DNA from 3 places in the Enterobacter sp. fkY84-1 genome. Region 3 is predicted to be linked to each of the others. Evidence: predicted binding sites of a transcription regulator. Region 3 holds the regulator's gene; each other region holds the start of a gene.
What was found. The regulator PurR, encoded in region 3, represses purine synthesis genes. The targets are predictions, from matches to a motif close to CANGCAAACGTTTGCNTG.
Positions count from the first base shown of each region.

Region 1: pyrD (quinone-dependent dihydroorotate dehydrogenase) is a predicted target of PurR. The motif match lies at 1,608-1,625, and genes of this name have one in related genera.
Region 2: raiA (ribosome-associated translation inhibitor RaiA) is a predicted target of PurR. The motif match lies at 1,392-1,409, and genes of this name have one in related genera.

Region 1 is NZ_CP169393.1:1,579,129-1,582,327, forward strand. It holds gene ACEPLT_RS07350 (sulfonate ABC transporter substrate-binding protein) at 1-903, opposite strand, end outside; gene ssuE (NADPH-dependent FMN reductase) at 896-1,471, opposite strand; gene pyrD (quinone-dependent dihydroorotate dehydrogenase) at 1,721-2,731, shown strand; gene zapC (cell division protein ZapC) at 2,898-3,199, shown strand, end outside.
Region 2 is NZ_CP169393.1:3,578,380-3,581,578, forward strand. It holds gene rluD (23S rRNA pseudouridine(1911/1915/1917) synthase RluD) at 1-370, opposite strand, end outside; gene bamD (outer membrane protein assembly factor BamD) at 502-1,239, shown strand; gene raiA (ribosome-associated translation inhibitor RaiA) at 1,507-1,848, shown strand; Phe leader region at 1,959-2,084, shown strand; gene pheL (pheA operon leader peptide PheL) at 1,960-2,007, shown strand; gene pheA (bifunctional chorismate mutase/prephenate dehydratase) at 2,115-3,199, shown strand, end outside.
Region 3 is NZ_CP169393.1:1,970,958-1,974,156, forward strand. It holds gene punR (DNA-binding transcriptional activator PunR) at 1-624, shown strand, start outside; gene purR (HTH-type transcriptional repressor PurR) at 642-1,667, opposite strand; gene cydH (cytochrome bd-I oxidase subunit CydH) at 1,965-2,054, shown strand; gene ACEPLT_RS09415 (MFS transporter) at 2,218-3,199, shown strand, end outside.

The DNA.
Region 1 (3,199 bases), 390 kb from region 3:
TTTTGGAACCAGGTGGTTTTGATAGAAGAGGTCAGCCGTTTGTTGCTGAAGTGCGGCGACGTGTGCGTCCACCGGCGTAATGGTGGTCGGCGGACGGTGGTTGAGATAGCTCGCGATCACCGGCTCAGGTAAGCCCATGGTTTTCGCCAGCAGGGCAATGCTCTCCTGACGCTGGCTCTGAGTCAGGGCATCGGCCTGGGTAAAGGTATCCAGCACGCCCTGAATAAATGCGCCGTTCTTTTCAGCGTAAGGGCGCGCGGCAAGATAAAATGAACCGGTCTGCTTCAGCGTGGTACCGTCTTTCAGCACGCGAACGCCACCCTGCAGCAATGCGGCGGAGTAGTACGGATCCCAGATGGCCCAGGCATCAACGTTCTTCTGCTGGAACGCGGCGCGCGCGTCAGCGGGAGTCAGGTAGACGGGCTGAATGTCGGTGAACTTAAGCCCGGCCTCTTGCAGAGCGCGTAGCAAAAGGTTGTGTGAGCTGGAACCTTTCTGGAAAGCGACCTTATGGCCTTTAAGATCGGCGACGCTTTTAATGTCGCTGTTTTCAGGCACCAGAATGACTTCGGCCTTAGGCTTTGGCGGCTCAACGCCAACGTAGAGGAGGTCCGCTCCCGCGGCCTGGGCGAATATAGGTGGGATATCGCCCGTGCTGCCGAGATCGATACTGCCCACGTTCAGGGCCTCCAGCATCTGCGGGCCGGCCGGGAACTCCACCCAGGAGAATTTGGTGTCCGGGAAGCGTTTTTCCAGAAGCTGGTGGCTTTTTGCCAGCACCATGCTGACGCTGCCTTTCTGATACCCGATACGTAAACTTTCCGGAGCCGTTTCTGCGGCATGGGCCAGCGAGGTAAGCGCCATCAAACCTGCCAGTCCGATGCGGGTTAACGTTTTAAACATGTGCGACTCCTTGAGGCTGACCAAACGCCGGGGCCTGGATATCCCGGCGATGCAGGGCATGCCAGAACGTTTCCAGAGCATTATCGAGGCGGGTTTGCAGGTTAGGCGTAAAGTGGGGTTTGTGTTGATAGTCGATGACCTGTGAGTCATCGGCGAAAACGCCGTGGAGGATCTCCTGCGCTTTCAACGCGTTCAGCACCGGCTTCAGGGCATAATCCACGGCCAGTAAATGGGCAACCGTACCGCCCGTTGCCAGCGGCAGCACCACCTTGCCGTCCAGCGCGCGTTCCGGAAGCAGATCGAGCAGGGTTTTCAGGGCCCCGGAAAAGGAGGCCTTATAGATGGGCGTTGCTACGATCAGGCCGTCCGCGCCGTTAAGTTGCTCAATGAGGGTTTTCAGCGCGGGGCTGTCGAAACGGGCGTAGAGCAAATCTTCAGGTTCGAAGTTATGCAGGTTCCAGTGGCACACTTCCACATCCAGAGCATTCAGTTTTTCACGGGCATATTCCAGCAGGGCGCTGGAGCGCGAAGGGAATCGTGGACTTCCGGCCAGGGTAATGACGCGCATACTTCCTCCTTATAACTAATTGTTTGCTTTTATCTAACATTCATAACAATTTTAAGGAGTGTGACACCGCGCGTTTATTCCACTAAATGATTTATCTGCAATTAAAATGCGAAAAAGTGCATAAGAAATGGACGGGGAGGTAAACGATTGCGTTTTACGCGGTTTTTTTTGCCGCAGGTCAATTCCCTTTCGCGATGGGATCGCCCATAATCCCCTCCCGGTTTGCACACCGGGAATCCAGGAGAGTTCATGTACTACCCCTTCGTTCGTAAAGCCCTTTTCCAGCTCGACCCTGAGCGCGCTCATGAATTTACATTCCAGCAATTACGTCGTATTACCGGCACGCCTCTGGCCGCGCTGGTGCGCCAGCATGTGCCGGTAAAACCTGTGCAGTGCATGGGGCTGACTTTTAAAAATCCGCTGGGTCTGGCGGCCGGTCTGGACAAAAATGGCGAGTGCATTGATGCCCTGGGCGCGATGGGCTTTGGCTCCATTGAAATCGGTACCGTCACCCCGCGCCCGCAGCCGGGAAATGACAAACCGCGCCTGTTCCGACTGGTGGAAGCCGAAGGGCTGATCAACCGCATGGGCTTCAACAACCACGGTGTTGATCACCTGGTCGAGAACGTAAAAAAAGCCCACTTTGACGGAATACTGGGCATCAATATCGGCAAAAATAAAGACACGCCGGTCGAGCAGGGTAAAGATGACTATCTGATTTGTATGGAAAAAGTCTACGCCTATGCCGGTTATATTGCGGTGAATATTTCGTCACCCAATACCCCGGGCCTGCGATCCTTACAATATGGTGAAGCGCTGGACGATCTTCTGAGTGCCATTAAAAATAAGCAAAATGAACTCCAGGCGATCCACCACAAATATGTTCCGGTCGCGGTTAAGATCGCCCCGGATCTTTCTGCCGAAGAATTGATCCAGGTTGCCGACAGTTTGGTTCGCCATAATATTGATGGTGTAATTGCGACCAATACCACGCTCGATCGTTCCCTCGTGCAGGGAATGAAAAACTGTGACGAAGCGGGTGGGTTAAGTGGCCGTCCGGTGCAATTAAAAAGCACCGAAATTATTCGTGCCCTGTCTGCGGAATTAAATGGCCGCCTGCCGATTATTGGCGTCGGCGGCATTGACTCCGTGATAGCTGCGCGTGAGAAGATGGCGGCGGGTGCGTCCCTGGTGCAAATCTATTCCGGCTTTATTTTTAAAGGGCCGCCGCTGATTAAAGAAATCGTTACGCATATCTAATCTTTTCTCGTAATCAGACAACCGGGGCTTTATTTCCAGCCCTGGTTGTTTTATATTCCGTCACTGTTGCTTATTTAGACATTATAGTCTTTTATTAATGGTGTTATAAACGAAGCGGCAAACAGGACATTTTTAGTACAGGACGTTTCGGGGACGGGAGAGAAACATGCGAATTAAACCTGACGATAACTGGCGCTGGTATTTTTGCGACGAGCATGACCGAATGATGCTCGACTTAGCCAATGGCATGTTGTTTCGCTCTCGTTTTGCCCGCCGAATGTTAACCCCGGACGCTTTTTCCCCGTCAGGCTTTTGCGTTCATGACGCTGCGCTTTATTTCTCCTTTGAGGAAAAATGTCGCGATCTGATGCTCTCGAAAGAGCAGCGCGCCGAGCTGGTATTAAATGCGCTGGTGGCTATCCGTTTCCTGAAGCCGCAAATGCCAAAGAGCTGGCATTTCCTGCCGCA
Region 2 (3,199 bases), 1.6 Mb from region 3:
GATAGTAATGGAGAAGTGCGTTAAGTACCGTACCGTCAGGGTTTCCCGCGCCCGGATGAACAACCAGGTCGCGCGGCTTGTTGATCACCAGAATGTCATCATCTTCATAGACGATGTCCAGTGGGATATCCTGCGGCTCGAAGCGAATTTCCTCTTCGATTTCAGCATTGATGGCGACAGCTTCCCCACCTAACACTTTCTCTTTTGGTTTGTCCCAGATCTTGCCGTTTACCATCACGCGCTGGTCAAGGATCCATTCTTTTATGCGTGAACGCGAATAATCAGGGAACAATTCGGCCAAAGCCTGATCTAAGCGTTGACCGAGCTGATTTTCGGAGACTGTTGCGGTGAGTTCTACTCGTTGTGCCATAAACTGCTTCTTCGTTTAACGTTGGGTTTTACGGCTTTGCCGTTTAATATAGTGTGCTATTGTAGCTGGTCTTAATCGGGAGCAGGAACAGAGTTTCTCCCGGACAAACATTTGAGGAAAGTCAAAACGTCATGACGCGCATGAAATATCTGGTGGCAGCGGCCACGTTGAGCCTGGCTTTGGTGGGCTGCTCCGGTTCAAATGAACAGGTCCCTGACAATCCGCCGAATGAAATCTATGCGACTGCACAACAAAAGTTGCAGGACGGTAACTGGAAACAGGCGATAACGCAACTGGAAGCGTTGGATAATCGCTATCCATTTGGTCCGTATTCGCAGCAGGTACAGTTAGATCTCATCTACGCATACTATAAAAATGCCGATCTGCCGCTGGCTCAGGCAACCATCGATCGTTTCATGCGTCTGAACCCGACTCATCCTAACATCGACTACGTGATGTACATGCGCGGCCTCACCAACATGGCGCTGGATGACAGTGCGCTGCAGGGCTTCTTCGGTGTGGATCGTTCCGACCGTGACCCGCAGCATGCGCGTGACGCCTTCAATGACTTCTCTAAACTGGTGCGCGGCTATCCGAACAGCCAGTACGTGACCGACGCCACCAAACGTCTGGTGTTCCTGAAAGATCGTCTGGCGAAATATGAATACTCCGTGGCGGACTACTATACCCGCCGTGGCGCATGGGTTGCCGTGGTTAACCGCGTAGAAGGTATGCTGCGAGATTACCCGGATACTCAGGCAACGCGCGACGGCCTGAAGCTGATGGAAAATGCTTACCGTCAGATGCAGATGACCGCTCAGGCTGAAAAAGTGGCGAAAATCATCGCCGCGAACAGCAGCAACACCTGATTTTGCCTCAATGCAAAACGGCAGCCGAAGGCTGCCGTTTTTTTATTCGTTTCTGAGCGTCGCTGAAGCGCGTTAGCCTCAACACATCCAGTCAACTATGGCCTCAATTTTTGCCTTCTACAAGGTAAATCTCACCTCTTCCTGCCCTGCCTCACAAAAAAGATTCCCTGACAAAAACCGACAAAATAACGTGATCTAAATCACACATTTTGACATTAGGTCGGGTATGCTGGAATCACCAAGACGGAAAGACAAGAGGTAAAATTTATGACAATGAACATTACCAGTAAACAAATGGAAATTACTCCGGCAATTCGCCAGCACGTCGCAGACCGTCTCGCCAAACTGGATAAATGGCAAACACATTTGATTAATCCACATATCATCCTGTCCAAGGAGCCGCAGGGTTTCATCGCTGACGCAACTATCAATACTCCAAACGGCCATCTGGTCGCCAGCGCAAAACATGAGGATATGTACACCGCAATTAACGATTTGATCAACAAGCTGGAACGGCAGCTCAATAAAGTGCAACACAAAGGTGAAGCCCGTCGCGCCACAACGTCGGTGAAAGACGCCAGCTTCGCGGAAGAAGTTGAAGAAGAGTAATCCTTTAAATTGAGTGTACCGCCAACGCGCCTTCGGGCGCGTTTTTTGTTTTTTATTGACAGGGTGAAAACAGTACGGGTACTTTAACGGTATCACTCACAGGATGACTTTATGAAACTTACGCCGTTCTTCTTCGCATTCTTTTTTACCTTCCCCTGAACGGGAGGCGTTTCGTCGTGTGATAAAGAATGCGAAGACGAACAACAAGGCCTCCCACACCGGGGGGCCTTTTTTATTGATAACGATAAGATGAGACAGGCAACACTATGACACCGGAAAACCCGTTACTGGATCTGCGCGTAAAAATCAGCGCGCTGGATGAGAAACTGCTGGCGCTGCTGGCCGAACGCCGCGCCCTTGCCGTTGAAGTGGGTAAAGCCAAGCTGGACTCCCATCGTCCGGTCCGTGATATCGACCGCGAGCGGGATCTGCTGGAACGTCTCATTCAGCTCGGCAAAGCGCATCATCTCGATGCCCACTACATCACCCGGCTGTTCCAGCTCATCATCGAAGACTCCGTTCTGACCCAGCAAGCGCTACTCCAGCAGCACCTCAATAAAACCAATCCGCTCTCTGCGCGTATCGCTTTCCTCGGGCCAAAGGGCTCCTATTCTCACCTGGCCGCGCGTCAGTATGCCGCTCGCCATTTCGAAGAATTTATTGAAAGCGGCTGCGCGAAGTTTGCCGACATTTTTAACCAGGTCGAGACCGGCCAGGCGGATTACGCCGTGGTGCCGATTGAAAACACCAGCTCCGGCGCCATCAACGACGTCTACGATTTGCTGCAGCACACCAGCCTTTCGCTGGTCGGCGAGCTGACGATCCCTATCGATCACTGCGTGCTGGTCTCCGGTTCAACGGACCTGAACACGATCGAAACGGTCTACAGCCACCCGCAGCCGTTCCAGCAGTGCAGCCAGTTCCTGAACCGTTATCCGAACTGGAAAATTGAGTACACCGAAAGCACCTCGGCGGCGATGGAAAAAGTGGCCCAGGCGAACTCCCCCACCGTCGCGGCGCTCGGCAGCGAAGCGGGCGGCGCGCTGTATGGTTTACAGGTGCTGGAACGCAACCTGGCGAACCAGACGCAAAATATTACCCGCTTCGTGGTGCTGGCCCGCAAGGCAATCAATGTGTCTGACCAGGTACCGGCCAAGACCACGCTGCTGATGGCCACCGGCCAACAGGCCGGTGCGCTGGTTGAAGCTCTGCTGGTACTGCGTAATCACAACCTGATCATGACCCGGCTGGAATCGCGCCCAATCCACGGTAACCCGTGGGAAGAGATGTTCTACCTCGATATCCAGGCCAACCTGGAGTCTGCTTCCATGCAGAAAGCCCTGCGCGAGCT
Region 3 (3,199 bases):
GCGGTAGATAACATCGTGAAGCCGGAACGCACCCGACAAATGATCGTGGATTTCTATCGTCATTTCTCTGACGTCGAGCTACGGGTCTCGCAGGAGGTGTTCAACGGCGTCTGGGATGCGCTGGCGGACGGCAGGGCGGAGATGGCGATTGGCGCGACGCAGGCGATCCCGGTCGGGGGACGTTACGCCTTTCGCGACATGGGTATGCTGAGCTGGAAATGCGTGGTGGCCAGCGATCATCCTCTGGCAGCGATGGAAGGTCCGCTGAGCGACGATACGCTGCGCAACTGGCCGTCGCTGGTGCTGGAGGATACGTCCCGTTCATTGCCCAAGCGTATCACCTGGCTTCTGGATAACCAGCGGCGGGTGGTGGCTCCTGACTGGGAATCATCGGCGACGTGCCTCAGCGCCGGGCTGTGCGTCGCGATGGTGCCCGCTCATTTTGCGCGTCCGCGCATCGATACCGGAGAATGGGTTGAACTGACGCTGGAGAATCCTTTCCCGGACGCGGCCTGCTGCCTGACCTGGCAACAAAATGATGTCTCGCCCGCCATGGCCTGGCTGCTGGATTATCTGGGGGACAGCGAAACCCTAAACCGGGAATGGTTACGGGAGCCAGCGTAGCTGGCCCCGTCAAGGGATTAACGACGGTAGTCGCGGAACGGACCGTCCGCAACGGAACGGCGTTCAATCAGGCGCGGGTGAACTTCAATGGACTGCGACTCTTCGCGCTTGTTGACGATCCTGTCCAACAGCATATTGAAGGCCGTTTCGCCCAGCGAATCTTTTGGCTGGTGAATGGTTGTCAGCGCCGGGGTGAAAAAGCGCGCGTTACGCACGTTGTCATACCCGATCACGGAAATATCCTGCGGTACGCGCAGACCCAGCTCATCGGCGGCGCAGAGTGCGCCCATGGCCATGATGTCACCACCGCAGAAAACGGCGGTCGGGCGGTGCTGCTGGGAAACGATCTGCTGCATCGCGCGGTAGCCTGATTCCGGCTCAAAGTCGCCCTGCACGATCCAGTTTTCCGGCACGGTGATGAGCGCTTCTTCCATCGCTTTCATAAAACCGGCCAGACGGCCCGCGCCGGTGTTACGCTCCAGCGGACCGGGGATCACGCCAATCTCGCGGTGACCGCGTTCGATCAGGTAACGACCCGCCATGTAACCGCCTTCGAAGGCGTTGTCGATGACGGAGTCGGTGAAGTCCGCGCGCGCTTCACCCCAGTCCATGACCACCATGGGGATATGGCGATACTCTTCCAGCATCGACAGCACGGATTCCGGGTACTCGGAACACATGACCAGCAGGCCATCGACGCGCTTTTGCGCCATCATCGACAGGTAGGCGCGCTGTTTTTCTATGCTGTTCCACGCGTTGCCCAGAATCAGGGTATAGCCTTTCTGGAAGCAGTTCTTCTCTACCGCTTCTATGATCTCGGCAAAATAGGCCGCTTCACTGCTGGTCGCCAGCAATCCAATGGATTTGGTGTGATTAACCTTGAGGCTGCGCGCAACCGCACTTGGCGAATAGTGCAGCTCTTTGATTGCTGCCCAGACGGCGTTGCGCGTCTCTTCCGCCACAAAGCGGGTTTTGTTAATTACATGTGATACGGTTGTAGTGGAAACGTTTGCGCGTTTTGCTACGTCTTTAATTGTTGCCATTAAATGTCACTCCAGACCATATCCTAAACTCCTGAAAAACTTGAAGGTAAACGTTTGCCTTCTCTCACCCTTATCACGCAATCTTGAATTGCGGCACGCCGGGAAAACGACACGGGACGTCAGGAGGGGGTCAATGGCCGGTACGCTAATAAATTTAGCGTGGAATTTTGTCCTATCTTGATGAAAAGGGGAAGAGGTAAAGTGTTTATCAGCCTAAATCCAGGAAGATTTTTGACGTAAATTATGCAAAAATGAGCAGGCTCACTTTTCGTGGGGGGATTAAAAGGAGAAAAATTGATGAGTTCCGATCTGAAGTTTTCGCTGTTCACCACCGTGGTTGTGCTGGCTCTGATTGTCGCGGCGGGTCTGACGGCCGCGCTGCACTGATTTACGCGGAGGGAGAGCCTTCTCCCTCCCGCTCCCCCCGATTGTTACTCCTAAGGCAAAAATCTTTTGCCATTTTGTTAACTTCTCATTTTTTGTGATTGATGTCATGCTTTCCGCTTCTTTGTTCTGTGTCACCACATGACACGGCATCCGGAGTTGACGCATGAAAATCAATTTTCCCCTGCTGGCCCTGGCGATTGGCGCTTTTGGGATTGGCACCACTGAATTTTCCCCGATGGGGTTACTGCCCGTTATCGCCCGCGGCGTGGACGTCTCGATCCCTGCGGCCGGCATGTTAATCAGCGCCTACGCCATTGGCGTGATGGTGGGGGCGCCGCTGATGACGCTTCTTCTTTCACACCGCGCGCGCCGCAATGCGCTGATTTTCCTGATGGCGATTTTCACCCTCGGCAACGTGCTTTCGGCCATTTCGCCGGACTACACCACGTTGATGCTTTCGCGTATTCTGACCAGCCTTAACCACGGCGCGTTCTTTGGGCTGGGGTCGGTTGTGGCGGCAAGCGTGGTGCCGAAACACAAGCAGGCCAGCGCCGTAGCCACCATGTTTATGGGCCTGACCATCGCTAACATCGGCGGCGTTCCTGCGGCAACCTGGCTGGGCGAGGTCATTGGCTGGCGGATGTCCTTCCTGGCGACGGCCGGACTGGGCGTGGTCGCGATGGTGGCCTTGTTCTTCTCCCTGCCAAAGGGCAGCGCCGGAGAACGTCCGGAAGTGCGTAAGGAGCTGGCGGTGCTGATGCGCCCGCAGGTGCTCTCCGCGCTGCTGACCACCGTGCTGGGGGCAGGGGCGATGTTTACCCTCTACACCTATATTTCACCGGTGTTGCACGATATCACCCACGCAACGCCTCTCTTTGTGACCGCGATGCTGGTGCTGATTGGCGTGGGCTTCTCGATTGGCAACTATCTAGGCGGGAAATTTGCCGACCGTTCCGTGAGCGGAACGCTGAAGGGCTTCTTAACCCTGCTGATTGTTATCATGATCGCCATTCCGTGGCTGGCGCGTAACGAGTTTGGTGCCGCGATCGCAATGGTTGTCTGGGGGGCTGCAACGTTCGCGGTGGTGCCACCGCTGCAGATGCGCGTGATGCGTGTCGCGCATGAAGCGCCGGGCCTCTCATCCT